DNA from 4 places in the Pontibacillus yanchengensis genome. Region 2 is predicted to be linked to each of the others. Evidence: riboswitches for the same ligand, from Rfam matches in the RefSeq annotation. Region 2 holds a riboswitch; each other region holds the start of a gene.
The links. Region 2 has a riboswitch for cyclic di-GMP ahead of GLW08_RS22260 (diguanylate cyclase domain-containing protein). Riboswitches for the same ligand answer to the same signal wherever they lie in the genome.
Positions count from the first base shown of each region.

Region 1: it holds a riboswitch for cyclic di-GMP, as region 2 does, so the genes downstream of both, GLW08_RS10230 (bifunctional diguanylate cyclase/phosphodiesterase) here and GLW08_RS22260 (diguanylate cyclase domain-containing protein) in region 2, are expected to answer to the same signal.
Region 3: it holds a riboswitch for cyclic di-GMP, as region 2 does, so the genes downstream of both, GLW08_RS05875 (SDR family oxidoreductase) here and GLW08_RS22260 (diguanylate cyclase domain-containing protein) in region 2, are expected to answer to the same signal.
Region 4: it holds a riboswitch for cyclic di-GMP, as region 2 does, so the genes downstream of both, GLW08_RS11215 (methyl-accepting chemotaxis protein) here and GLW08_RS22260 (diguanylate cyclase domain-containing protein) in region 2, are expected to answer to the same signal.

Region 1 covers NZ_WMEU01000003.1:27,541-34,998, forward strand. The annotation lists gene GLW08_RS22245 (efflux RND transporter periplasmic adaptor subunit) at 1-361, shown strand, start outside; gene GLW08_RS10225 (efflux RND transporter permease subunit) at 362-3,460, shown strand; gene GLW08_RS10230 (bifunctional diguanylate cyclase/phosphodiesterase) at 3,673-5,520, opposite strand; cyclic di-GMP riboswitch class I at 5,594-5,675, opposite strand; gene GLW08_RS10235 (hypothetical protein) at 5,970-7,458, opposite strand, start outside.
Region 2 covers NZ_WMEU01000003.1:438,539-445,996, reverse strand. The annotation lists gene hisD (histidinol dehydrogenase) at 1-823, opposite strand, end outside; gene hisG (ATP phosphoribosyltransferase) at 838-1,464, opposite strand; gene GLW08_RS11970 (ATP phosphoribosyltransferase regulatory subunit) at 1,464-2,645, opposite strand; cyclic di-GMP riboswitch class I at 2,947-3,031, shown strand; gene GLW08_RS22260 (diguanylate cyclase domain-containing protein) at 3,123-4,076, shown strand; gene GLW08_RS11960 (acyl-CoA dehydrogenase family protein) at 4,889-6,559, opposite strand; gene GLW08_RS11955 (class I adenylate-forming enzyme family protein) at 6,556-7,458, opposite strand, start outside.
Region 3 covers NZ_WMEU01000001.1:1,215,697-1,223,154, forward strand. The annotation lists gene GLW08_RS05855 (FMN-dependent NADH-azoreductase) at 1-522, shown strand, start outside; gene GLW08_RS05860 (YciI family protein) at 564-785, opposite strand; gene GLW08_RS05865 (pirin family protein) at 989-1,873, opposite strand; gene GLW08_RS05870 (YitT family protein) at 2,159-2,755, shown strand; gene GLW08_RS05875 (SDR family oxidoreductase) at 2,982-3,779, opposite strand; cyclic di-GMP riboswitch class I at 4,230-4,327, opposite strand; gene GLW08_RS05880 (GDYXXLXY domain-containing protein) at 4,518-5,021, opposite strand; gene GLW08_RS05885 (DUF2157 domain-containing protein) at 5,018-6,229, opposite strand; gene GLW08_RS05890 (DUF418 domain-containing protein) at 6,219-7,433, opposite strand.
Region 4 covers NZ_WMEU01000003.1:247,185-254,642, reverse strand. The annotation lists gene GLW08_RS11220 (thermonuclease family protein) at 1-2,601, shown strand, start outside; cyclic di-GMP riboswitch class I at 2,818-2,909, shown strand; gene GLW08_RS11215 (methyl-accepting chemotaxis protein) at 3,024-5,054, shown strand; gene GLW08_RS11210 (glycine betaine ABC transporter substrate-binding protein) at 5,346-6,254, opposite strand; gene GLW08_RS11205 (cysteine hydrolase family protein) at 6,282-6,944, opposite strand; gene GLW08_RS11200 (GbsR/MarR family transcriptional regulator) at 6,951-7,458, opposite strand, start outside.

The DNA of each region.
Region 1 (7,458 bases), 410 kb from region 2:
TAAGACGACTTACATTTCGCCAGTAACCAATGATACAGGGCTGTATCCTGTAGAAGCAACCATCACCAATTCAGATGAAACGATAAAACCTGGCATGATGGTGACCTTCAAGCTACCAGAAATCACGGTCGAAGATAGCTTGCTCGTCCCAACCGCATCGGTCATCGAAGAAAAGGATGAGGCGTTTGTGTACGTCATAAAAGAGGAGCGGGCCATCAAAACACCAGTTACCATTGTCCGTGCACAGTCTAATATTACAGCCGTAAAAGGTGACCTGACCAAAGGGAATCAAGTTGTGGTAAAAGGGCAGCTGACCCTCACCGATGACAATAAGGTTCGAATTATGAAGGAGGACGATTAAGTGAAACTCGTCGATACCTCCGTCAAGCGACCAGTCGGTGTGTTCATGATTGTGATTGCCATCGTGGCACTAGGCTTCGTCTCGTTGCGAAACTTAACGATCGACCTTTATCCAGAGATTGACCTACCCATTGCAGTTGTTTCCACAAGCTATCCTGATGCAGCGCCACAGGAAGTTGAGAAGCTCATAAGTCGGCCCATCGAATCGTCGGTAAGTTCTATCGAAGGGATGGACACGATCCAGTCTCAATCCCAACCCGGTACCTCGCTCGTTATTATGATGTTTGAGAACGGAACGGATTTAGATAATGCGCTACTTGATGTTCGGGAAAAGGTCGATCAAATCAAGGGTCTTTTACCAGAAAACGCAAGCGATCCTAGCATTCTTCGCTTTGATCCTCAACAGATTCCTGTCATGTGGATTGGTCTTTCTGGAGAGAACGCGTCGACCTTGCAAAACATTGCTGAGGATGACCTCGTGCCTTATTTTGAACGACAAAGTGGCGTTGGATCCGTCAGTATTGAAGGTGGAAAAACGCGCGAAGTTCAAGTGCAGCTAGAACGGGAGAAGCTGGCTCAGTACGGCCTCAATACCAATTCCCTCGTCCAGGCGATTAACGCTGCCAACCAATCGGCTTCTGCCGGTGTATTGGAAAAAGGGGATCAAGATTTACAGGTTCGGATTCAAGGAGAATATGAATCCATCAAAGATATACGCGAAACGAATATTATCAGCCCAACTGGAGCGCAACTTGAGCTTCAGGACGTAGCGGCTGTAAAAGATACATTCAAAGAAGTCACCACCATTTCTAAAGTAAATGGCGACCCATCTGTCGTGTTATCCGTTTTGAAAAAATCAGACGGCAACACCGTCCAGGTAGCTAACAATATGTATGATGCGATGGATGAGATGAAGGAAGACCTCCCAGAGGGCGTGAATATGAACGTCGTCTTTGATACGTCTACCTTCATTAAACAATCGATTCAATCTGTTGTGCAAAACATCATATTAGGTGGGGTATTCTCAATCCTCATCTTGCTACTGTTTTTAAAAAGTGTTCGAGCAACTATCGTTATCGGAATCTCCATCCCCATTGCGATTATCTCCACGTTTACGCTCATGTATTTTACCGATAATACACTGAACGTACTTACCATGGGAGGACTCGCGCTCGGAATAGGGATGATGGTCGATAGTTCGATCGTTATTCTTGAAAATATCGTCTCGTACCGGCAACAAGGATATTCGCTAAAAGAAGCGGCTAAAATCGGTGCATCGGAACTAGCACCAGCCGTAATTGCTTCCACAACGACGACATTGGTGGTTTTTTTACCCATCGTATTCGTACAAGGCATTGCGTCGGAGCTGTTCACACCACTAGCGTTGACGGTTTCATTCTCGCTCATTGCCTCCTTGATTGTATCGATTACACTCATCCCGATGCTTTCTTCCAAGCTATTAACGAAAGCCATGCAGGATAACGGGCGGCGCTACTGGTTTGATCGCTTCATGAACAAAGTCAATGACGCCTATCGCTCGATGCTGAGGTGGACATTAAAGCATCGACTCCTTACCTTACTTAGCACCATCGTCATTGTCGCGGCAAGTTTTGCGATTACACCTTTTCTTGGAACGGAGTTTATACCGTCTTCAGACCAGGGGCAAATTGAAGTGAAAGTAACAGCCCCAAGTGGAACCTCTCTTGAGGGCACCGAAGAAATTACTGCTGAGGTCGATGAAAAATTAGATTCTTATCAAGACATCATCGAATCGAACTACCTTAGCATCGGTGGAGGCGGATTCGAAGGGTTCTCGTCTACATCGAACCAGGCAACCTACACGATGCAGCTCGTTCCACCTGAAGACAGGGAGCGAACAACAGCAGAAGTGATGCAGTCCATTGATGAGGATTTACAAAACATCGTCGGAGCAGAAATCACCGTTAGTGAGATGGCAGCTGGTCTTGGCACAGGCGATCCCGTTACGATCCAGATTAATGGAGATGATTACGATGTGCTTCAGGAACTAGCGGACCAAGTCGTGTTCATGATTTCCGATATTGACGGGATTCACAATCCAGAAACCTCCGCATCGGAAAGTCGCCCTGAGATTCAAGTGAATGTGAATCGAGATAAGGCTGCTCAATATGGCCTCACGTATCAACAGGTCATGAGTCAGGTCCAAGTTGCCTTTAGCGGTCAAATCGCAACCAGGTACAGGGAAAATGCAGACGAAGTCGATGTTCGCATGATTTTACCAGAAGATGAACGTCGCACCATAAACGATCTAGAGTCAACAAAAATTCAAACCCAGCAAGGCACGATGATTCCACTTGCGACCATCGCCGAACTAGAACAAGTGCAAGGACCAGTGACATTGTTACGGGAAAATCAGCAACGTCAGGTCAATGTAACCAGTGATATTGTGGAGCGAGACCTTGGAAGCATTACAGAGGATGTAAGAAGTGAGCTAGACAGCATGAATTTCCCAGAAGGATACTCATATGCTATTGGAGGACAGGCAGAGGATATGGCCGACTCATTTGGAGATCTAACCGTTGCCCTGATCTTCTCGATATTCCTTGTCTATGCCGTAATGGCCATACAATTCGAGAATTTATTATATCCATTCGTGATTATGTTCTCCATGCCAGCGACAGCTGTTGGGGTGTTGGGTGGATTATTTATAACAGGCAAGCCCCTAAGCATTCCAGCCGTCATCGGGGTCATCATGCTCGCCGGTATTGTCGTCAACAATGCCATTGTACTCGTGGATTACATTAACATCGTCAGGTCAAAAGGGAGCGATCGCTACGAAGCAATCCTCGAAGCCGGCCCAAGTCGCCTGCGCCCTATCCTGATGACGACATTAACCACTGTACTCGGCATGATTCCACTAGCACTCGGACTCGGCCAAGGCGCCGAAGCTCAGCAACCAATGGCCATCACCATCATTTTTGGCCTAACTGTATCCAGTTTCTTTACACTGATCCTAATCCCAGTCGTCTACACCTATTTCGACGACCTATCCCGCAAAATCGGAGGCCTCTTCCAACGCGGCCGCCGCAAAAAGAAAAACGAAAGCTTATCGACAGAATAACGATAAAGCAAACAACAAAAAAAGGTACTGGCCACCGCCAGTACCTTTTTTATTACGCTCCAACACCACTGCTCTACAACGGTGGGGGCTGGCACCGTGAAAGCAGATGGTGTCTTGTCCTCTTTTAGACATTTGAATTCAGGTTCATATTGGGAGATGCCGTTGCATTACTAAAGCGAACTCAAAATGTACTGTCTTTTATTGGGCGTATTCTATGTGTAATGAGGATGTTTATTCTGCAAACGATTCTTGTTTAGTAATGTAATAAATTCATTAGCTAAGATAGGTTTACTAAACAAATACCCTTGAATATAATCACATTCCTGTTGTTGTAGGAAGGATAATTGATCTTGTTTTTCCACTCCTTCAGCAACAATTTTCAACCCAAGGCCATGAGCCATTGTGATTAAACTAGAAATGATTGTAACGTCCTCTTGTTGATCAGGTAAGTTATTAATAAAGGATTTGTCAATCTTCAGTACATCTAAATCAAATTGTCGTATGTGAGTTAGCGAAGAATAGCCTATCCCGAAGTCATCTAATGATAAGGTAATACCTATGTCTTTTAATGTAGTAAGAGTTTCATTAACGACGATTGACGATTGAATGAGCGATGTTTCTGTAATCTCAATATGGAGGGATGTGGGATCAATGCTATATATTTTGCATGCCTCCATAATGGTTTGAGTGAAATTTTCCTTTAGTAATTGTTTAGGAGAGACATTAATCGAAATAGGTACAAGATCGATGCCACTCCTTTTCCAATCATGAAGTTGCTGACAAACCTGGTAGATGACCCAATTACCAATTTCACAAATCAAGTCACTTTCCTCTGCAATAGGAATGAACTCTCCTGGAGAAACTCTCCCCCATTCTGAATGCTCCCATCTTATCAAAGCTTCAGCACCCATTATTTCACCAGTCTTCGATGAGACTTTAGGTTGGTATTCAAGAAAAAGTTCATCTCGATAAATGGCTTTTCGAATATCTTTTTCTAAGTAATAAACCTTATGGGAGGTTATATTCATAGAAGGCGTGTATATTTGATGCGTGTTTTTCCCCATGTGTTTTGCATGATAAAGTGCGGCATCCGTATTATGAATCATATGATTGGCTTCTTCTCCATCGAAAGGGTACATGCTAATACCAATACTGGTTGTTATATGTAATTCATACCCTTTAATAAAATAGGGTTCTCTCACTTGTTTTGTAATCTGGTCAGCAATTTCTATGGCTTGATCTACATCTACCCCATATAAAATAGATGAAAACTCATCTCCGCCCATTCTAGCTACAAAGTGTTGATGCCCAACGCATTCTCGTAAGCGATCGGATATTTCCTTAATCAATTGATCCCCAATAAAATGACCAAGCATATCATTTATATGTTTAAATCGATCTAAATCTAAAAATAAAAGGCCAAATGATTCTACTGAATGAGGATTCTTTACTAACTCATCCATTCGGGAGTCAAACTGTCTGCGATTTGGTAAGTCGGTTAAATAATCGTGATAAGCTAAATATTCTTTTCTTTCTTCCATATGCTTTTTGTCAGTAATATCCCACATGATTCCATCTAGCTTTGTTAGCTGATGTTGATCATTTAAAATGGGGAAGCATTTCACTTCAATCCAACGTATTTCTCCAGATGGGTGATAATAACGATATTGTACAAAGAGCTTTTCCCCTTTCAATAAATCCTCGATTGCTCTTTTCATTTTGCTCCTATCATCAGGATGAATAAGACTTTGCCAATATTCCTGCTCACTAATGATATAGTCCAATGTATAACCATACAGCTTTTCAAATCCGTTAGAACAAAATAGTACGTCCTTGGAGGGAATATCGATAGACCAAACAACTTCTTCAAGGTTGTTATAAATTATCATTGCTTCTTGCTCTTTATTAGCTAATTGCTGCTTTATATGCTGGCAATCCGTACTATCTTGAACGATTTTGGTTTCACCACTTTCTTTAAAAACGGATGGTTCATTCGAATGATAAAAAGGAGCGTTGTCGTCACCATTTGATCTTTTCATTATAGGTTTAATGATAGTCAATTTTATTACCTCCTTATAAACAAAAAGAGATATACCTACCGAACATAGGATATATCTCTTCCTCAAAAATGTATTCGGTAACTCGACGACCATAGCATTGCCTTAGGCTCGTAGCTTTGCGTCCTTATTTTTCAATAAGTTTGCCTTTATCTTATTTATCGTTATTTTGCATTAACTAATATTGTAATATAAAAAGTAATAATATACTATACTACAGACCAAAAACCTTATGTATTTTAGTTTTAGTGAGTCTTTTGTAATAGACTCACTTTCATGCGATACCATATGGCCTCCATGATGCAGTTCTAAAGCATTACAGAATATAGTGTGGATAACTGTACAATCTTGAAGCTATATATCTCACAAACCTACATAACATGGTCACTTATCCTGCAATCCTTTATCGCTCTACAACGGTGGGGGTCTGACCCCACAAAAAAAGCATCGCCCTACTGGGCGATGCTTTCATATTCACTTACTGCCTGTGCGACATCGACATCGGCGCGCTCCAGATATGCTGCTTTGGAATCAATGAGTTTAGCAAACATGTCGCTTGTGCCGTATTTCGTCTTCGACCAGGCTTGTTGGTTTTTGTATAGATCGATAAGGGTGAGAAGCTGATAGTCATTACCTGCGAAACTGTGGTCAGCTTTCACCATGTACCAGACGTCCTTGCGATGTTCACCTTCTTCGCGTACCCAATCCATGCCAATCTCTTCAATAGCTAATCGAATCGAATGAGCAAGCTCAAGATAGGATTCCTTTCCTGATTGCTGATAGGCTTGAAGCAAGTAGTATGCTTCGCCTAATGCGTGGTTCAAGGAAGCGTGTGGCGTTTTGGTTTTTCCTGGGCCGTCGTAGTCCGCTACTAAAAAGGCATCCCCACCATATGAAATGGTATTGCCTTCTTCAGCTTGCTTTAAAAGATGATCCGCATACACAAGCGTCTGCTCTTTCAAGGAAGGCACGTCAAACGTATCAGCTGCCTTCATCAAGAATAACGACAATTTCTCATTGTGTCGGGTATCGGTGTACGGTGCGTGAATGCCGTAGTCATCCATGACCCATGTACTCGTGTACTCCGTCTTCCATAGCTTTGTATCTTTTTCAGCGCGATACGCTTCAATCATCGCAACGGAATTCAATGTCATGCTTTCAAAAAAACGCTCGCCTGTTTCCTTATAGCGCTCTAAAGCGGATTTATTCGGTAATCCACCAATGCTTCGCCCGTATCCTAGCTCCGTGCCAGGCTCAATCGAATACGCGAGTTTCTTATAGGAACCAGCTGGGGTTAGCCACTTCTGCGTGCTCATGTAATGCTCGGCCGTATAAGCCTCCCAATTCTTCAACACATCTTCATCTTGAAAAAGGTCTTCATCTGACCATAGCATCCAGCTTTCCGCAATGTCAGACCTGCCGGAGGAAAGGTTCTGCACGAGGTTACCGTCTTCCACCATATATGGATTCACCTCATCACCAATTTCCCTCAACACACTTTTGCTACCATCTTCGTACGTTTCCGATAGAGAAGTAGATTGATAGCTTCGGCCAAGCCAGGCTGATCCACTTTTACCAGCCTGTAATAGCCCGACAGGAAGGGTAGTGGAGTCGACACCTACCGTAGGGTCGTGCTTGTGCTGAATGCTATCAACTGGAGTGGGATTCAGCGTTAGCTTATCGGTATTTTCAAATTGATAGGTAATGTCCATGCTCGTCGCAATATCTTGGCCATTTTCCCATTTTGTAAAATAGACAACATCATCGTTGGATAAGGTCCGCTTGGTAAGGGTAAACGTCCCAGCTTCCCGTTGGCCTTCATACACATCAAACGTTAGGATGCGGTCTTCAGCAACGTCCGACTGTTTCGTCTGTTCCTCAGCCAAGTGGAACTCAAGTTCATCACCTGATATGTTTACAGCCGGTGCGTTCCCGTCTTCA
Region 2 (7,458 bases):
CAGCCACAGCTTTCGCTAGGGTTTCAGAGGTAGTCACAAGTACACTGGAGGAACGTTCGTCATGCTCTGCTTGTGATAAAAGATCCGCTGCAACTTCATCGGGCTTTGCGGTGTCGTCTGCAAACACAACAATCTCACTTGGACCTGCAATCATATCAATATCTACATCACCGAACACTTCTCGCTTGGCTAAAGCTACATAAATATTTCCTGGGCCGACGATTTTATCGACTGGTTGGATGGATTCCGTTCCATATGCAAGTGCCGCTACTGCTTGGGCACCACCAACCTTATACACTTCCTTCACTCCGGCAATTTCAGCCGCTACAAGGACACCTGCAGGTAAGATCCCTTCTTCTGAAGGCGGGGATACCATTACAATACGATCCACACCAGCAACTACCGCTGGAAGTACGTTCATAAATACAGAAGAAGGGTAAGCAGCTGTTCCGCCTGGTACATAGACACCTACCGCATCTAGTGGCGTAACTTTTTGACCTAAGACCGTCCCATCTTCGTTCGTGTCAAACCAAGATTGACGAACTTGTTTTTCATGAAAAGATCGAATATTCTCAGCTGCTTCTTTGAGGATATCAATATCTTTAGCATCCATCGTTTCACGCGCTTGCTGGAACTCCTCCTCTGTCACCCGAAGCTCTGATAACGAGGCACCATCCAACTTGTTCGTATAATGGTAGAGCGCTTCATCCTGTTTTGATTGAACATCAGCAAGAATTTCTTTGACGGTTTCCCGTTGCTTTTCTGTGCCTCCATCTACACTTCGCTTTATAGACGCCAAGTCGTTCGGTGTAAGAATGTCCATGTTTCCATTCCTCCTTATCCAGCGATTTGTTCACTTAATTTTTCAATAATAGGGTCAAGCGATGAACTCTTAATGCGATAACTAACTGGGTTTACAATAAAACGAGAGGTGATATCAGCAATTTTCTCATACTCTACGAGACCATTCTCTTTTAGAGTACGACCAGACGATACAATATCAACGATTCGGTCCGTTAACCCAATTAAAGGAGCTAATTCAATCGATCCATTCAGAGGAATGATTTCAATTTGCTCTCCTTGCTCTCGGAAATATTCTGAAGCCACTCGAGGATATTTTGTCCCAATTTTAGGTGCAATCTTACTTAATGGTTTATCTGGTACCCCGGCTACGGCTAAATAACAAGGACTAATTTGTAAGTCTAAGACTTCATACACATCACGATCTTGTTCTAATAAAACGTCTTTCCCGGCAATACCGCAATCGGCTGCACCGTATTCAACATACGTCACGACGTCCATAGGCTTCGCCAGCATCAGTCGTACTTTGTATTCAGGGAACTCTAAAATAAGTTTTCTTGATTCTTCCACATCTGTAAAGTCATAGCCAATCTTTTTTAACAATTCAGCGGCCTCTTCAAAGATGCGTCCTTTTGGCATCGCAATCGTTAGCCAATCGCTCATTATTCGCCACCTCCTGTGGTTACATCGTACACCCACGTATAACGTGCTTCCATTTGCGAGCTCTCTTCTAGTTGTTCCTTATGCTGTAGGACCACATGTTGCCCCTTCGCTCTTGCGGATTGTGCTTTTTGTAATCCTTGTTGAAACGTATCGCGATTATAAAGCACTAATACGTGCTCATCCGTGTCTTCCTCCTGAGATAGTGCTTCCACTAAGCGATCTAGTCTAATAGCGAAGCCTGTTGCAGAAGCATTCGATTGGAAGGAAGGCAATAATTGATCGTAACGACCGCCATTACACAATAAAGAACCTAAATGAGGTGCATAGCCTTCGAATAAAATACCTGTATAGTAATTCATGTGGCTAATAAGATTCAAATCAAAGGAAACATAGTGACTCACGCCATATATTTCTAATAAATCGCGTAGTTGCTTTAATTCGCCAATCGCTTGATGACAAGCCCCATTTGTCGTAATATCTTCAGCCTGCGAAAGTACATCTTCTTCCCCACGTAAAGATAAAAGCTGGGTAAGACGTTTTTTATCACGATCTGAAAGCTCAACTTCTTGAAGGGCTTTTCGGAACCCAACATAGTTTTTACGAAAAAGATAACGTAAGAACATTTCAGCTGTATCGTGGTCCTCACCGAAAATCTCTGTTAATAAACCTTTCACATAACCAATATGACCTACTGTGAGTTGAAACTGTTCTAAACCAGATGCTTTAAGAGATTCTACCTGTAGCGCAATAACCTCTGCATCTGCATAGATCGAGTTTTCCCCTATGTATTCCACGCCTACTTGTTCAAACTGTGCTGGTTTGCCTCCTTCGATTTGCTGGGCACGAAACACAGGTCCATCATAGCTCAAACGCACGGGATAGCCTTGTTCCTTAAGCTGAGAAGCAGCCACTCGTGCAATAGGAGCAGTCAAATCTGGACGCAGAACCAAGGTGTGCCCTTGTTGGTCCAATAGCTTAAAGAGCTGGGTTTCATCAATCGCACTAGCTTCTCCAACTGTATCTAAATATTCAAGCATCGGTGTATCAAGGAACTGATACCCCCATGACTCAATGGTTTGCGATAATGCTTGCCTTGCTTTTCGTTTTTGATTATAGAAAAAGGGCAACGTATCCCTCATTCCTAAGGGTTTTTCAAACATAAGACGATTTGCCACAGTCATTTGCACCTCTCTTGATTAGGATAAATAGTATAAACAATTCTCAATCCTTTAACTTGCTAATATGCTACCAAAGTAAAGATAATCCGTCAACGCATGATTCTCTTAGGTAAACTCTAACATGTTTCCACTGTTTTTCCTTTTTATATGTTTCCCTATATCGCTTCAGAAAAACGCAATCCATTTTTAAGAGATACACTTTAAATGGATAATAATGAGATAAAAACATGATAAAATATCCACTATTTTTGTCGAATGACTTGGTATTTTTGAACTAGTACTTATATAATGGTATAAGACAATAATTTGATAAAGGCAAACTTATTGAAAAATAAGGACGCAAAGCTACGAGCCTAAAGGTACCTACCAATGGTGGTCGAGCTGCCGAATAAGAAGGAAGCAGGGCAGGCCTTTTTTCGGTTTGCCTTTTTCTTATGGAATCATGACACATAGAATAACTTTTTATAGAAGGTGAGATGGGTGAAGGTAGTTTGGATAAGCATTGGAGTTGTGTTAGGAGTTTTAACGCTAAAAACTGTCCAGCTTATAAAAAATAGAAGAAATGATAGGGTTCAACAGGATGATGAGTATCGCATTTATCCTCTACTAGAACATGCGAAGGATATTATCTATTATGTTGAGATTGAACCAATCCCAAGGTATCGATACCTTAGTCCTTCGATAGACACTGCACTTGGAGAACAAGTACTTGAAGAAACATTCGAGAACCCTTTCGCCATATTCGATCGCATTCACCCAGAGGATTATAACACCCTAGAACGAAAAATTAATGGCCAGATTGATTTTAACCAGCCCATTATTCAACGCTGGAAGCATAATAATGGCAACTATATTTGGTTTGAAGAACACGCTACGCCAATTTATAGAAATGAAAAACTCGTTGCCCTGCAAGGGGTTATCCGGAATATTAGTGATAAAGTAGAGCTAATGGAACGATTAGAATACCAAATATCACACGACCGCCTCACAGGCATCTACAATCGTGATTTTTTTGAAAATTATATGAAGAAATACGATCAAACGGATGACTCCGTAGCAATGGTTTTATGTGATTTGGATAATCTTAAAAAAATCAATGATACATTTGGACACAAACAAGGGGATGAATTAATTCAAAATACAGCTACGCTTCTGTCCTCCCTATCCCAATCTGACATCACTGTCTGTAGAGTAGGGGGAGATGAATTTGCCTTGCTTCTCACGAATACATCAGAAGCTGAAGTTAAGCTATTAGTCAATAAGCTCATTGACCAACTGAAACACTTCAACGAAACAACCAAGTTCCCTATCTATTTGTCATTGGGATATGCCTATCGTTCCAATTCAAGAGCTGAGATGGAAAACATGTATATGGAAGCTGACCAATGGATGTATGAACATAAAAACAATAAAGAGGAACTTCCCCTTGTCTGAGATGTATTTCGTATTTACTATGCCATAATCGCCCCATTATCTTGAAGACCTGGATTCGAGATATATTCAAAAGGTGATGGGTCCGATACTTGAAAAGTGGAAGGGGGGTTACGGTGAAACAACTCGCTTTCCTGCAGGCGAGCTGGTGAGCCTTCTCAGTCGCTTTGCTCCCTCCGGGGGTCTCACCAACCTCTTTCTCCCGTGGGAGTCTCGTAGTCCCCCTTCACCCCCAGCCGGGTAATGGCTATCGGACCCGCAGCCAAATGTTGTATGTCTCCCGAAAGGACATATAAGCCCTTATTTTTTGTGAAAACCCTCTTTGGGTAGAGCTTACGGACAAATAAAACTTTATTTTTTACAAACAGCGAACTAAATGTCCATTAGCTTTCTTTGCCACAGAATTTTTTGTTATCAACCAATTGTTAACTTACTAGGGTGTAGACCGTCAGAAGATATTCAAATACCTCAACCCCTCTAACTTCGCAATGTTTCCGTTACTCCCAATACTAGCAAAGGTGGCCGTGGAACAAGGAGACTCCCGCCGGAGAAAGAGGTAGGCAAGACCCCACAGAGCCCCGGTTTTTGGGCTCGAGGAGGCTTACCAGCTCGCCGGCAGGACGCGAGTTGTTCCACGGCCACCTTTATTCTAACTAAATCCACGGGTACATCGCTCTTTCTGTGCGATCACCAAATTTATCTCAATTTCAAGTCTTCAAGATTATGCCTCTTTTGTTGAAGAAAGATTTCTTAACATAGCAAAAGGTACGATCCCCTCGACAGGAATCGTACCTTTTGCTTTAGATTATTGCATTTTACACATTGCTTGTTGTTTTCTGCTCCACGATCATATCGTAATATGCAAGAGATTGTTGATCCCAATCTGGTTGGTCTTTTTTCCATGTGTGTTGCATGAATACTTTGGCAATGGCAAGTTTTCGTTCGCCACCAATCACAGCATCTTCCAATGCCACAACACTTTCGAATATTTTGGTCATTTTTTCAGCTATGAATTTCGCATAGTAGGTTTGTTCTTCGTCCTCCATAACAGCTATGCGGGCGGCTTGTTTTTTTAATGCATCGAGTTCGCCATAAATCAGGCCATATTCTTCTGAAAGGGAAACTGGTAGTTGATCAATCCTACCTTTTATTTCATCAATAAACATTTTATCGATGTGGTACTTCTTCATCAGACGTAAGACTTCAAGTCCCAATATATTCGCTGTGCCTTCCCACACGGTTAACACCTGAGCATCGCGTAACAAGCGAGGCGTCACAAAGTCTTCTATATAACCATTTCCTCCATGCATCTCGATGGACTCATGAGAAAAGTGAATCGCCTGCTCTGCTGTTTCTTTTTTCAATAATGCAATTAACAACCGATTGAGGGCCTGATCTTTTTCAGATGTGTTCTCTGGTTCATTCATGACATAATCAAATAAAGAAATCAATTGAAATACACTGCTTGTGTCTACTTCTTGCTTGGCTTTAAGTGTGGCTAAAGTATCTTGAATCATTGGAAAATCTTTTAGCTGATTGCGAAATGCAGAACGCTCATAAGCATAATCCCGAGCTTCTAGATAAGCACGTTGCATGATTCCGATAGAAGCAACTGCATTACATACTCTCGATAAGTTCAGCGCTTCCATCATATAATGAATCCCTTTTTGCGGTTCCCCAACCATATACGCTTCTGCCCCGTCAAAAACCACTTCAGCAGATGGGACAGCACGCACGCCAAGTTTATCTTTTAATCTACGAATCTGAATGCCATTCAGGCTATCATCTTCATTCCGCCAAGGCACTAGAAATAGACTAAGTCCTTTCGTCCCTTCTGGAGCATCTTCTGTACGAGCCAACACCATCGCGACACCACACATGCCTGCATTACTAGCAAAATATTTTTCACCATAAAGCTTGTAGTGATCACCATCCTGAACAGCGGTCGTTTCATTCGCACCTACATCAGATCCGCCTTGGCGCTCTGTTAGAAAAGTAGCTCCTTCGTATAACTCTACCTCTCCAGTAGAAAGAACATGTGGCAAATAAGCCGCTTTTAATTCTTCACTTCCATAGTGATCTAGTAAGTATGCTGTCGCCATCGTTAGTGTTACAGGACAATAGAAGCCAGGTTCTGCCTGAGAGAGAAGATACCCTTGAGCATAGGAATACAGATAGTTACCTTTTCGATTTAAATCAGGAATATCTTTATGCACATAACCAACAATTCCGCGATTGTACGTTTCAGATACCGTTTGTTTGTAGCCCTCATTCACCCAAACCTCTGAAATATCATTGCCCATCTTATCGTACTTGATTAATTGAGGTTGCCCGTCACGATCAGTATGAACAGCTCGCTCATCAATCTCATTGGCACAGAGTTCACCGTATTCATCCAATTCTTTCTTAGCCCACTCTAGAAACTCTTCATCTAAATATTGATCAAGTATAAAACTCAAATTGGGATCTTCTCTAAAAAAATTCATCGTATCTCTCCTTCTGGACTCTGTTGAGTTTGTCTCAGTTGCTGTTTCAATAATTTTCCCGTTGCATTCCGGGGTAAAGCATCCAATTTATGGTAAATTCTGGGTATTTTGAAATTTGCTACTTTCTCTTCAAGGAAACGTTTACAATCTTGTTCCAGTGAAGCAAACTGATGGTCATCCTCTACTACAACAAATGCCTTCACAGTTTCCCCCCAGTCCGGATGAGGCACACCAATCACTGCAACTTCTGCAATAGCAGGATGCGTACTTAACACTTCTTCAATTTCTTTTGGAAAGATATTCACCCCACCTGCGATAATAACGTCTTTTTTACGATCAATGACCCAAATAAACCCATCTTCATCGCGTTTACCCATATCACCTGTATAAAGCCAACCATCTTTGAATGTGGCTAAGGTTTTTTCTTCATCCTTATAATATCCTTTCATATTCCCTTCGCCACGTAAAACAATTTCCCCTACTTGACCATACGGAACATAGTCACCATTTTCATCTACAATCGCCACTTCACAGTTCAATGCTGGACGCTGGCCTATACTTCCTGCTTTCGAATCGTGCTCTTCAGGAAGCAGCAGTGTACCATTTGGGCCGGCTTCTGTCAGACCATACACGCATGTAAGTCGGTCCGTTTTAAATTGTTGTTTAACGAATTCCACCTCTTTTGTACCTAATGGTGCTCCTCCATATACCCAATATTCCATCGAACTTAGGTCATATTCTTGTATGGAAGGATGCTTTGCAGTCATTAAATATGCAACAGGTGCTCCAAAGAAATGAGTGGTTTTTTCGGTAGAAACGAGATCTAATAATAAATCAGGTGTAAATGTTGGAGCCAAGACGTGTGTGGCGCCGACGTATGTTGCAGATACCATGAATAA
Region 3 (7,458 bases), on a different contig from region 2:
GATCATCAAATAGAACAATTAGATTTATTTGAGGAGAACTTACCTTATTACGATACAGACAAAATTAATGGTATGTTCAAGCTTTCAAAAGGGATGGAGCTAACCCCATCTGAAAAAGAAGCCACTGAAGTAGTTAATGGGTATCTAAATCAATTCCTTGAAGCAGATAAAGTGGTATTTGCTTTCCCATTATGGAATTTCACGATCCCTGCCGTGCTTCATACCTATTTTGATTACTTGGCTCAAGCTGGAAAGACCTTCTATTACACAGAAGAAGGACCTGTGGGATTATTACCAGATAAAAAAGTCTTACTCTTGAACGCAAGAGGCGGCGTTTATTCAGAAGGATCGGCTCAGTCAGCTGAAATGGCCGTAAACTATGTAGAAAATATTCTTCGCTTCTGGGGCGTTGAAGATATTACAACGGTAGTGGTGGAAGGCCACAATCAATACCCTCACAAAGCAGAAGCAATTGTTGAAGATGGATTAGAAAAAGCTTCTATGGCTGCAACAACTTTTTAAAAGTAATCAGGAAAGCTCAGAGTTATCTGAGCTTTTTTCTATTATTGCTTTTCCTTCTCCATAAGTGATACTCGATAAGGATTTACTTCACCAGTCATAACGCCTTCCTCAACAAAAGGATCACTTTCCATAACCCTGTTAACCATACCCTCCGATTCAGCACGAAAGACGACTATTCCAAATGCACCATCCAGGCAAGGGCCTGCCTTAATCAAGTTTCCTTCAGATAACATTCCGTTTAGATATTTAAAGTGTCGATCCATAATTTAAATCTCCCTTCTAATAAACTACTTTAGTTACATTGTTTTCTAGAGTTAGTTCTATATTTATGTAAGAATCCCTTTTATCCTAGTTTTTTATTACCCATGTATATTTTCCTTTCTTTGAAGATGCAAAAAACGCATGTGATTTCTAGTACGAAACCACATGCGACATACGTTCTCGCTTATTTGATTAATAGATCCTCTTATTGAGAGGAAGGTCCAAATTTTCCTTGCTGGAAATCTTGAATTGTTTGCTTGATTTCTTCCATTGACCGCATCACAAATGGTCCATGTTGAACTATTTCTTCTTTGATTGGTACTCCAGAATAGACCAACACTCTTGTTCGACGACTCTTGGCATCTAGCTGGATTTCACTTGTTTTCGTTTCATTGCCATTCTCGTCATATGTTAATGTAGCTACTCCATGTTTTTTCAGATGAACCGGCTCCATTTCACCTATACCTACTTCTCCTGATAATACATAGAGAAACGCGTTATGATTTTCTGGTAACTGATGCGTGTAGGAGGCCCCTTCAATTAATGAAATCTCCGTGAGAGTAATTGGAACAAGTGACTCTAATGGTCCTTTTTCTCCAGCAATATCACCAGAATAGACTTTAACAGACCCACCATCGACCGTTACTTCTGGTACGTTTTCTAGATACACATTTTGATATTTCGTCTCTGTATTCCTTAAATGACTCGGTAAGTTCAACCACAACTGAAGCGTGTGAGCGATGTCATCCTCTACACCTTCTTCCGCATGTCTAGCAGCCCAGCCAGCATTCATATATTGCACATCACCTGGGTGGAGAACATCTTTTCCTCCCCCATTATCCACATGTTCCAGTCTTCCATCAATCACATACGTAATGGTTTGAAAGCCTCGATGAGGGTGATCAGAAAACGTGCCTCGCTTGAACCAATCCTCAGCCATTAAAATAAATGGATCAAACTCTCTCCAGCGATCTGCAGGCAAAACCCATCCTTTTTGGATAGCAGGAAAACGCTGTTCACTATACTCTACATACCAATGATCCTTTACACTTCGTTTCAAAGGTTCTTGGTTTTCATATTCTTGTGCCATGTTGATGTGTGTTCACTCCTTTAGTTACTAGGGATTAATTATTTTAACAATCAGAACAGTTTTTCATCCTACACGAATAACCTTTTTCCTACATTAGTTGTCACATCAACTATTTAAAGATAGTTGCTACACATACTAATTTACATTTGTAATTTTTACCTGTCAAAACATTCGCTTTTATTATACGAATCTATACCAATCATCTATCAAGCTATATTAAAAACTCGTATGTAAGACAATCTCCTGAATACATATAAAGTAAACATGTACGCAAAGGAGACTCTTATGAAAGCCCTTTTAAAGAAAGGCCTCATCATCTTATTTGGAAGCTCCCTTTTGGCGATTGGTATTAATTTTTTCTTAGCACCTTATCATGTATTAGATGGTGGGGTAATAGGAATTGGTTTAATCGCAAATTATTTATGGGGCATGGAAGCTGGACTAGCTATCATCATCTGTAGTATTCCGATCTTCACCCTCGCCTGGTTTCATTATCGGTATTACTTCTATAATAGTTTACATGGACTCTTGATCTCATCTCTATTTATTGATTTATTTAACGGATTAAGACTACATCACCTTGCATTAGATCCTGCACTTAGTTCCATGATTGGTGGGGTTTTTGTTGGTGGTGGTATCGGATTCATGCTTCGACATGGGACGAGCACAGGTGGGACGGACTTGCTAGCACAAATGATTGCAGATTTATTCAAAATCAATGTCGGTGCAGTCATTTTTGTCATCGATCTTGCAGTCATCTTACTAGGAGGATATCTCTTCTCCACTCAAACGCTTCTTCTCTCATCCATGACGATTTTGTGTGTAGCTGCGGTTACCATGCTCTGTACCTCGCATCCATCATTAGGTGAAGCAAAAAGCTAAAGAAATGGGTAAGCGCCCTGATAGCGACGTATGAGCTAGACTGAGCCGTAGGAGATAAAGGAAACACGGAAACATGAGTGATTCAATGTTGACTTATCGTACAGAGGCGAGGGAAGCACACTAGTCGCTGGGCGCTGGAGCTAGACACGTAAGCGCCAGAATTTATTCTTTCTTTTCAGCTAATAAAAGCCGCACTGAGTGATATCCCCCCTTGCGGCTCTTAAGATTATAATGCTTTCACATAGCCTCCATCGACCACTAACGTTTCACCGGTCACGTACGTATTGGCAAATGAAGCTAAATAAACAGCTGTCTTTGCAAATTCTTCTGGCTCACCATAACGCCCCATTGGAATCTGGGTTTCTGCTTCTGCCTTGACTTCTTCACTGGATAATCCTCTTCTTGTGGCTTGTTTTTTATCCAATTCTTCTACACGCTCTGTTCCAATTCTTCCTGGTCCAATCGTATTTACTAAAATATTATCTTTAGCGTACTCATTGGCAAGGCTTTTTGATAATCCTGCTATTCCTGTACGAAATGTGTTGGAAAGAATAAGCCCATCGATAGGTTGCTTTATGGAAGAGGAAGCTATATTCAAAATACGCCCTCCTCCTGCATCTTGCATTTGCGGAATTGCTAATCGAGATGCTCTAATAAAGCTAAGTAAGTTTAATTCAAATGCCTGCTGCCAATCTTCATCTTTGAATTGCATAAAAGAACCTGCAGGAGGTCCTCCAGCGTTATTGATTAGTACATCAACACCCCCTAGTTTATCAGAGGCCGCTTCAAACAATTCCTCTATTGCTTTTGCACTAGTTAGATCACATACATGTGTGTGTGGAGCTGATCCATCTCCGCCTACTTCTTGCTTTATTTCCTGTGCGGCTGAGAATAAATTTTCGGGATCTCGACTAGAGATGAGCACTTCCGCTCCCTCTTTTACAAATTCCGTTGCTATCGCCTTCCCTAATCCTTTACTAGCTGCTAACAAAATAACCCGCTTCCCTTGTAGTCCTAAATCCATCTAAAACCCTCCAATTGTAAAACCTAGTTTCATTGTACTGAAAACCACCTAGCAGAATCCAGTGGGACGAGGAACCTGTCCCTTCGTCCCAAAGCAAAAAAAGAGCCTTACGCATGATGCGTAAGGCCGTCTATTTTGTATAAGGGGAAAATCACTCAAAACTCAACTGCTTGTGTTCTTACAATAAACTAAAAACGTAAGGATGTACGCTAAAATAGAGGATGTCCTTCAAAAGGACAAGGTACGACGTGTCTAGGCAAGGTCTTATGTCAGAATAGAATGGTGAGGGAACTAATCATGCTAGTCTATCCCTAAAAATGGTCGTAAAAAGGAATAGATTCATGTAGGTTCGAGTAGTGCAGCTACTACTGGTCACCTCCTCCTGCATAAAAAATAACCCTGCCTTCGACTACCGAAAGTGGGTTAGATCATAAAATGCACCCGCAATCTTTCGGTAACTGGCTGGCGTAGATTCATGCGTGGCAACATGATCCGTAGCCCCTATAGCTTTGCGTCACTGATTTTCATCAGGTTTGCCTTTATCGAGATTCAACAGATGTGCTATGAACTTGACGTTGAATCTGATTATCTATATTATACATCGATAATTGTCTAGTTGGGTATCATTCATAGTTCTTATTTTTTGTATAGAAATATTTTCCTATTTTATATATTTCCAGAAATTTTATAGGTATATATAACTAAAAATGCTTTTTTATAGGCAATTCAGCTGAACACCTACTTTGCCAACATAACCTCTATTATTCTCTTCTGACCCCAAGGGGCGATAGCAATTTCAACCATCATATCACCCTGATGATTTTCATAAGTCTCACCACTATTATCTTCAACATAATATCGACCGATTCCATAGTCTATCTGAAAACCATCGTTTGCTTCAAATTCGTAACGTCCGGTCATTATCACTTCGTTCTCTTTTGCATTTTGTTTTTGTAGTGATGCTCTTTGTACCTCAAATATTCCATTGTCATTTGGAACTAAATAAACATAAACCTTATCCCCTCGTTCCAACTCTCCTTCACTCAATTGACCCTTTGGAATTGTATTTACTTCATAGTTTAATATGACATAGTCGCCATAAAACACATCACTTGGATCAACAGGTGCTGTTTGAAGTGTTACAGTTTCACCGAAATCTTCCATTACATAATAGGAAACTGCCATTGCTACTAAGTAAAACGCTTGTGCGGCCACGACCACGATAAATAACCATTTCTTCATAACCGATCACCTCTTTCCTCTGCACGACAGAAAGCTCTTCGTCTCCGTTCAAGCAAGTAACCAAGCGTAAATAGCAGCACTCCTCCAATAAAGAAGAACAACGATTTATCAAGAAAGTCCCATGCTAATTGGAAATAAGCTACAAGGGTACTCACTAAAAACGCAATTGTTCCAATGTTGATCATCTCAGCGTCCCCATCTTTATATCCTGTTAGTAACCTACCTAGTGAAAAAATATATAACATAATTAATACCAGAGCACTCTTTAAATCTGGCAATAAAAAGACAGGCACAAATAGGGCTAAATCTACCAATTCTACTGAAGAATGGGTGGTGATTTTACGATAAATAACCCATCCACCAATTACAATTAATACCAGAAGAAAGCTAACCTCTAGCTGAATATCTTGTAACACCCATCCGGATTGTAGGGTGAAAACTTGTATGATCCCAATAAGAAACGCTAAAGCTAAGGCAATACGCTTAAAAGCTTGCACAGGAAAGTCCTTCGATACAATTTCTGAAAGGCTGTATAACAATAACAAGAATGCAAATAGCCAGTAATACGATAAATCTGAAGTTAGCACGAGCACAAGGCTTTGCAAAAAAAATCCTATTCCATAAAGGGTGGAAATCCATTCCCGTTGATGTTTATAGGTAAAATAGCCTAATCCAATAAGAAAAAGCAATCCTAGACCGAGATGAAAATCGTGATACGTAAATCCTCCATAGATTTGACCAACCGTAATAATACCAAATGCCAATACTAGCATGACGGCTTCCTGACTTAAGATAAAGACCGCAATGACTGCAAGAGACCATATAAAGAACGCCGTGGCACTATAGGCCATATAATGATACATCTGACCGGTAAGAATAATTCCAGCTCCAAACGTAAGAACACCTACAACTAAAAACGTTGCTCCAATCCCTCTTGAGTGCTTTCGGTAAATGCGTTCTCCTACACCGTAAAATCCAATCATAGCCACCAAAATAATAACCATTTTTATAGCATTTGTAAGATCGGACCAATTCGAAGCTATGAAGGTTAGAAAACCCAATCCAACAAATAATCCTCCAAAGGCCATTAACAAGAAACGATGATCATGCTTAGGGTATCTGGATAAAATAGCTGTATATTGTTCAGAAGAAATAATTCCTTCTTTTACCCATTTCTTCGCTTCTTTTTGAATCTGATCATGTTTCATTGGATACTTCCTCCTTTATATTCGGAGTGCGGCGTAATGGTTGCTTTTTCATATACGTAATGGTTCTCCACAACCATTCAAATGGACCAAATCGAAAGAACTTTAACCATAATTTACTGGCGATAACCTGCAAGAAATAAACCCCTATTACAATCACGACACTCATAATCGGTGGCACTGAACCATATAACCCTAAACCGACAGAATAGAATAGAAAGAAACAGATGACGGACTGTAGTAGGTAATTGCTTAATGATAAACGTCCTACAAACGTGAAAGGAGCAAATAGCTTCCCTCCAATTCCATGTTGGTACATAAGTGCGACGGATGTAATGTAAAAGACGGCACTCGCTGAACCTCCAATACTATCTTGGACACTATATTGGATCCACTCTGGATTGCCAAACAAATATGGCCCCATTTTAAAAACGATAAAAAAAACCAAGGTAATACCCCACCATTTTTGCAAGGTTGGCTTATGTTCTGTAGTGTCGTGTAGCAATCTTTTTTCACAAAAATACATACCTAGTAAAAACATCGGCAATAAACTCAACGTGAGAAAAACCCATTGAAATCCTAAGCTATTCGAATAAAGCCAATCATGTTGTATTTGCCCGAAAACCTCCATCCAAGTACCAGAGCTGTACGCCTCTTGAGCTTGTTGAATGTTCTGTCGGTCTATACCAGACAACATATTTCGAACAGGATAATAGAGAGCAACTGAGGTAATCGCATAGAAGAATAAAAGTCCAAATGACCAACTAACCATAGTCTTTGTCTCTCGTCCAAAAAACAAAAATAGCAATAACCCAATCATCCCATACGTAAATAAAATATCCCCGTGCCAAATAAAGAGGCCATGAATGAGTCCAAAACCAATTAGAACAACTAACCTCCTGGCAAGAATGAGCTGGTACCGATCTCCGAACCCTTTATCCAAGAGACGTTGCTTCATCATATACATGCCGAATCCAAACAAGAAGGAAAATAGCGTATAAAAACTTGCTTGGAAAAATATATCAATGAATGCTTGAACGATGTGACTCATTTGACTGTCCCAAAAGACGCTTTCCCCACCATACATAAAATAAGGCGCATTAAATGCTGGCACATTCACCATAAAAATCCCAAATATCGCCAATCCCCTGGCAGCATCAATCCATGGCAAACGCTCGGAAGCGTGAAGTGGTTTTCCGTGATTCATTTCTCTTCTCCCCTTTTTTGACATA
Region 4 (7,458 bases), 190 kb from region 2:
GCGATTGCTAACCCAGTCCAAGCCGAGACAAACAGTTCTTTAATCTTTTCCGAGTACGTGGAAGGAAGTGGCTACAACAAAGCAATCGAACTTTACAATGGAACAGGCGAGCCAATCGATTTACCAGATTATACTGTTGTTTCCTTTACAAATGGCGCATCTCAAGATCCAGGTGACGGCTACGCAAATGAGCTAAACCTTTCAGGAACACTTGAAGATGGTGAAGTTTATGTGATTGCACACTCCGATGCGGACCAAGCCATTCTAGATCAAGCTGACGTTACAGGGAGCAGTTACTTTTATGAATTTAATGGTGATGATGCTGTTGTCCTTTTCCAAAACTATGACGAAAGTACAAGACAAGGTACAGTGGTGGACTCCATTGGTAAAGTTGGAGAAGATCCTGGTGATGGATGGACGGAGAACGCTACATCGACTAAAGATACCACGTTAGTACGTAAGGAGACAGTTCTTGCTGGTGACACAGACGTTACTGATGCTTACGATCCTACCGATGAATGGATTGCTTTACCTAAAGACACTTTTTCAAACCTTGGAAAATATGAGTCCGTACAGCCTCCTGAGCCAAAGGATGAATATACAGCTACAGTTGAGAGAGTTGTAGACGGGGATACAATTAAGATTGAATCATCCATTCTGGGAGCAGACACCGTAAGATACTTAAACATCGACACTCCTGAAACGTATCATATGGATTCATATGACTCCTCTTTGATTACAACCAATCCAAATCACTCACAAAAATATCACGGTGTACAAGCTACAGAACACCTACAAACATTACTACAACCAGGCGATGAGGTAACCCTTGATGTTAGTGAAAAAGTGACGGACGATTACGGACGTTTGCTTGCAGAAGTCATACGTACGTCTGACGGACTGAATACGAACCTAAATATGGTTGAAAAGGGCTATGCTGTAACGTATTTCATCGCCCCAATTGGCAGCGAGGAAACCTACCAAATGTACCAACAAGCTGCAAAAACTGCCCAGGCTAATAATTTTGGAATCTGGAGCGAAGAAACTCCTTTACTTGAATTACCCTTTGAATTCCGTGCACGTTACGATCAAAAAGGCTACTCAAAATATGTAGGTAATTCAGAGACAAATCAATATGTAAGACCTGCAAATTGGGAGCAAGTACCGGTGGAGAATCGTATTTTCTTCTGGACAGAACAAGAAGCTATTCAAGCCGGATATGAGCCAGCATTTGAACGTGGCAATAAGATTGCCGATGCCCGCTATGCGCCAGAAGGGTCCAACGTTGCTGTTCAAGGAACGGTCATTGCAAAAGACGACAAAAACTACTATATCCAAGACGACACCGCAGGGATTGTTGTACGTACGGACGCAGTTAATGCATCCATTGGTGATGTCATTCGAGCTTCAGGAAATACAGAGGAGTATTATGGACTCCTTCAGGTCGTAACAGATGATGTGACCATTGTAGAAGAAAACGCTCGTGAACTGGAACCTAAATTAATCGATGCTAACGACTTAGGTGAATCACTCGAAAGTCAACTCGTATCGTTACAAACCGTTTCGGTCGAGTCTGTAGATAAGTACAATGATTTTCAAGCAAACGATAAAAGTGGTTCCTTTGTAATCAATTCGGATGAAAACCTACTAGAAGTGGGCACAACCTATGACACTATTACTGGGTATGTAACATACAGCTTTGGTCAATATAAAGTAGTTCCACGTTCTGCGGATGATATTGTAAAAGACATTCCTGCCGTCTCTATTCAGGAAGCTCGAGAATCTACTATTGGGAGCCGGGTTAACATAGAAGGAATCGTAACAGCGGCTTTCCCAACTGGCGGGAAGATCAATTATTATGTACAAGACGAAACAGCAGGCATCGTCGTACGAGCGGAAGACCTTGGCGCTAATGTTGGTGACCGCATTCAGGCTAAAGCAGTAACAGAAGAATATTTTGACCTATTACAACTTCAACCTTCCGAACAAAATGCTACAATCATCGAAAAAGATGTAGGCATTCCACAAGCTAAACCCATTACATCAAACGAGTTCTCCGAAGAACTGGAAGGTCAATTGGTTAAAATAAACCTAGCGGAAGTAACGGATGTTGATGCGTTCCATAACTACACCGCCCAAGATGAACAAGGCACTTTTGTCATTGATTCCGATAATGACTTGGTTGAGATAGATAAAGTATATGAATCTATTACCGGTGTCCTTACCTATAACTACGATGAATATAAAATCATGCCCCGCTCTGCTGAAGATGTTGTTGCACTCAATCTATTCGAAGATCATTTAGACGGATCTATGACTCTAGAGAACGTAGCCACTCAACTAGTAGAACTAGAAGCAATGTTCGGTTCTGACAAAGTTGGTAAGCTTTTAGATGAGCAACTATCATCATTTATAACTACAAACGGTAACACAAGCCAGCACATCGACTCTACCGTTCACCATATTTTAAAATCTATGCAAAAGATGAATAACGATAAAGAGGAAAAAGAGATGAAGAAGATTGAACATGAGTTAGAGAAGATTATGAAGAAAGATGAGAAGAGTAATGGTAAGAAGGATAAAGGTAACAAAGCAGCATAGAAAATAGGTAAAAAAGTAAGCCTCTCAAGTATGAACTACTTGAGAGGCTTTTTTTAGGGTTATTCATCTATTCTCAGTAAAGAAAAACAAACTAAATAATTCCTATAATGATTTAATAAAATGATTCTTTATGCCGATACAAATATAGACAAAGTTTCATTCATCCGTTTCACACGAGAAGTTAGTGTAATTTTTCTTTAAATACCATCTTTCTTCATACCAAAGTGGCAAACTTAGCGAAAGATAGGGGCGCAAAGCTATGGGCCTACCGTATTGCATTGTAATACCAAGGCAGCCGTGCTCCCGAAATGGTACTAATCCATACACCGTTCTTCGGTGATTTTTTATGTATGAGAATAGAAATGGATCTAAAATGACGTGTGAGCCAGGACGGGTTTTTTATTACAGGGGGAATTCAGGAAATGAAGAAGAAGACAAACAAGAAACGGTTCAGCAAAACTCCAGGGAGCTTTTTTAATAAGACGATTCAGCGACAAATCTTACTCCCTTTTCTTATCTTAATTATGGTTGGAGGCTTAATCATCGCTGGTGTCAGCTACACATTTAGTGTTTCGCAAACTACCGATGAGCTAGTCAACAACGTAGAACAACAGATGGCAAGTTTAAATGACTCATTTGATACATATTTTCAAACACAAGAACAAGTTGTACAAAACTTAGCGAACTCTCGTAAACTACAAAACTTTGAACATTTCAAAGAAGAAATGCTTCTCAATTTTGTAGACATGGATAACATGAATGATTCCATTACCAATATTTATTATGGACAGGAAAACAACGGGGACATCGTCATGTCGGCCTCTGTCAATCTATCATCTGATTTTGACCCAAGGGAACGACCTTGGTACAAATCAGCAGTTGAACAACAAGGGGAAGTCATATGGACAGAGCCATACCGTACTGAAGGGTCTGATGAACTACTCATTAGTGCAGCCCAAACGGTCATGCAAAATGGTGAACTGCAGGGAGTCGTATCAGTGGATATTAACCTTGACTCTTTGGTATCCACTATCAATAACATCAAAATTGGTGATGCAGGATACGCAGCCATCCTAGATAAAAATGGGGTGTTTTTATCTCATCCAAATGAATCCAATATCGGCAAAAACGTTTCAGATGCCGGTTACTATAAGGACTTAATTGCTCAAAATCAAGATAACGGCATTGTAGAATATGAGCTAGAAGGCGAACAAAAAGCTATGGGGTATGCTGTGAACAAACGCTCTGACCTCATCATCATTGGATCTGTTTACAAGTCAGAATTTGCAGAAAAAGCAACACCTATTTTGATTCCAATTGGTATTAGCTTGCTAGGTGTTATCCTTCTGTCCATTCTTGCATCTACTATCATCACTAGAAGACTTACAAAACCTATTAAGAACTTGCAAGCAAAGATGAAAGAAGTAGAAGAAGGAAATCTACAAGTTACGCTCGCACAGTCAGGACATAACGAAATAAGCCAACTTTCAAGATCCGTAGATGAAATGAAAGAAAGCTTGCGCTCGCTCATTCAAAATGTAGGTGGTGCAGCCCACTCGGTATCCAGTCAGAGTGAAGAGCTTACTCAATCTGCAAATGAGGTGCGAGAAGGTAGTTTACAAATAGCGTCTACCATGACTGAGCTTTCCTCAGGTGCGGAATCCCAGGCGAATAGTTCTTCTCAGTTATCTGAAATGATGGAAGATTTCACAACAAAAATTCAACACGCTCATCAAGGTGGCATCGAGGTTGCTAACGCTTCAGAGGAAGTACTGTCTATGACAGAAGAAGGCAGTGAGATGATGAATCGCTCTGTAGAACAAATGATGACCATCGATGCCATCGTCAAAGAAGCAGCGGAAAAAGTACAAGGATTGGATAAACAGTCGCAAGAAATCACCAAGCTCGTTGAAGTCATTCGCGATATTGCTGAGCAAACAAACCTGCTATCTTTAAACGCAGCTATTGAAGCAGCTCGAGCTGGCGAACATGGAAAAGGGTTTGCAGTTGTTGCAGATGAAGTTCGTAAACTAGCAGAACAAGTATCGTCATCCGTTGGGGATATTACGACTATCGTACAAAATATCCAAAACGAGTCCAATGTCGTTGCAAACTCTCTTCAAGACGGATACAAAGAAGTCGATGAAGGCTCCAAACAAATAAAAGCCACAGGCGAATCCTTCAATCAAATCAATCAATCTGTTTCGGAAATGGTACAGCGCATTCATACGATTTCTGGTAATCTTAACGAGATCTCCGAAAACAGCACGAAAATGAATCAATCCATTGAAGAAATCGCAGCCGTATCAGAAGAATCAGCAGCCGGGGTCGAACAAGCTGCAGCCTCAGCCCAACAATCAAGCAGTTCCATGGAAGAAGTCTCCTCTAGCATTAAAGACCTAGCGGAATTAGCCCAGGATCTGCAGGAGCAAGTGGAAAAGTATAAAGTGTAAAACAAAAGCGCAAGCGCCCGTTTAGGACGTACAAACTGCGGCCTATAGGACGTAGGTTGGTTCGATGTTGCTACGTGACGTAGCGATTTTAATCGAACTGCCTTTAAAATTCTTTTAAGATAAAGGAAACACGAAGAGCGCTAGCGATTCGATGTTGACTTATCGTAAGGAGGAGCAGGAAGTTTGCTGGGCGCTGGAGTTGGACGTGGCTTATAAAAGCGCAATAAAAGGTGCCTGCCCCCCCACTGCCGTAATGCTTTAAAGCAGCGGGGGCAGGCACCAAATTTTTAATTAGGATTCCTCTGCCGACTCGAGCATGTTATTCACTTTCTCTTGATGATTGTTAATCCATTGTTCAGCTAATTTCTCAAACGACGTTCCATCCTCCTCATACTTTAACATCATTTCTTCTAATTCACTTACTTTGATACCCCATTCTGATAAAATCTTGTAGGCTTTTGGATGGTCTTTTTCTAAACCTTTATAAGACAGAACGTAAACATTATCCTTTTTGAAATTCTCTTTAGAGTCTTCCAGGAATTTTAAGTCATATTTCGCAAACATAGAGTGAGGTCTCCATCCAGTGATGATAATAGGTTCTTCTTTTTCAATTGCATCATCTAAAGTAGCTATCATCGTAGCCTCACCAGATTTTATCAATTCATAATTCTCTAGTCCGTAATCATTTATAACCTGTTTAGAAATTTCTACAATTCCCGCTCCAGCTGCAATGGTAACAACACGTTCGTCGAATTTAGATGCCTTCCCCTTTAAATCTTTAATAGTGCTCTCCTCAACATATTCCGGAACAACCCAACCTAATGGGACGTCTTCATAGCTAGTTGCAACCTTTTGTAAGTCATCTTTATACTTTGACCAAAGTTCCGCTTCTGTATGTGGGAGCCAAGCATCCATAAAGAAGTCGATTTCTTTATTCTGGAGTCCCTTGAAAATCAATGGCTGACTAATTTGCTTCGTTTCTACTTTATAACCTGCTTTTTCTAGTATTTGTTTAGAAATCTGAGTTGGTAGAAGTGTGCTTGTCCAAGTCGTTTCCCCAAATACAATTGTTTCATCCTTAGAATCTTCTTTTTTATCAGAAGATGTTGATGATTGAGCATCTTCTCCACTTGAATTACATGCTGTTAGTAGTAATACTAATAGCAATAATACTCCAGTAAGCAGTTTCTTTGTAGACATAAAAGCTCCTCCTTATGTAAATTCAATCTATCTCTCATCCAATTTAGAGTATATCTCCCTCATACTTTCGGGAGTAAACTGCATAGAATCTGGTGCTGAAGCTTCCCAGAATGTATGCTCCTTACCATTTAAATGTTTTATAAGTTCATCAGTATTGTAGATTTTCATATCATATACCCAGTTGGCCATAATTAATATAGAAGACATATGAGCTCCCTCATTTGAGGTTCCACAAATGTCTTTCACGAGATTAACTTGGTAGTCACGAAAATAAGCATCAAACACAGAAGTCATTAGGCAACCATCCGTTACCAAGCCACCTATAATTAGATTTTCGATATTCATACTGCGAAGATATAAATCTAAATTAGTTTCATAAAATGCGCTCCATCGATGTTTATCTATAATAATATCGTTCGTGTCAGGCTTTATCTCATCAAAAATTTCTATATCCTCTGTATCAGTAGAATAATAGAAAGGGGTAAGGTTATCTTTTAAAGGCTCCCCATTAGACAAACCAACTTGATCTGCTCGATTTATTTGTCTCGTATAAATAATAGGTAGATTATGCTCCCTAGCTTCAGCAACTAAATTACTAGTGTTTGAGATGACCTCTTCTAGTCCATTAATTCCAAACTGACTTTCTTTTTGTAAATCAATTAACACAACTGCAGTTTTACTCCACTCCAAAGCTCATTACTCCTTTTTGTCCTGTTCATTTATTGGAAAACAATTGAAAATCTCTCCAGATTCCATCGCATTAGCTAATCGCATGGTCCATTCAAAATATTCCAATGATTTATTCAAATTTTCTAAGTCCTTTTGCGCTACTTCCTTAGCTTCTTGGGATTCAGAATTCTCAGCAAGTTCTTTAAATACAGGCTTTGCTTGTTCATTTGCTTTCATAAATAGACTTCTTTCTTGCCGAAGCATCTTTACAAAGAAGTTTAAAAAATTCCTCATAAAGTCTTTCTCCGCAATAAAATGGTCCCTTCGATCACCTTTTTTCCACACTTTAATGACCATTTCTGTTTCAAGAAGGTCCCTCATCCCATTACTCACACTGGCCTTACTCATCGCTACTTCGTCTTTAATATCATCCAAAGCCATAGGTTCATTAGCAAAATATAAAACACCATATATTCTTCCTACAGAAGGTGTAACACCGTAAATAACCATGGTTTGGGCTATCGCACTAATCATA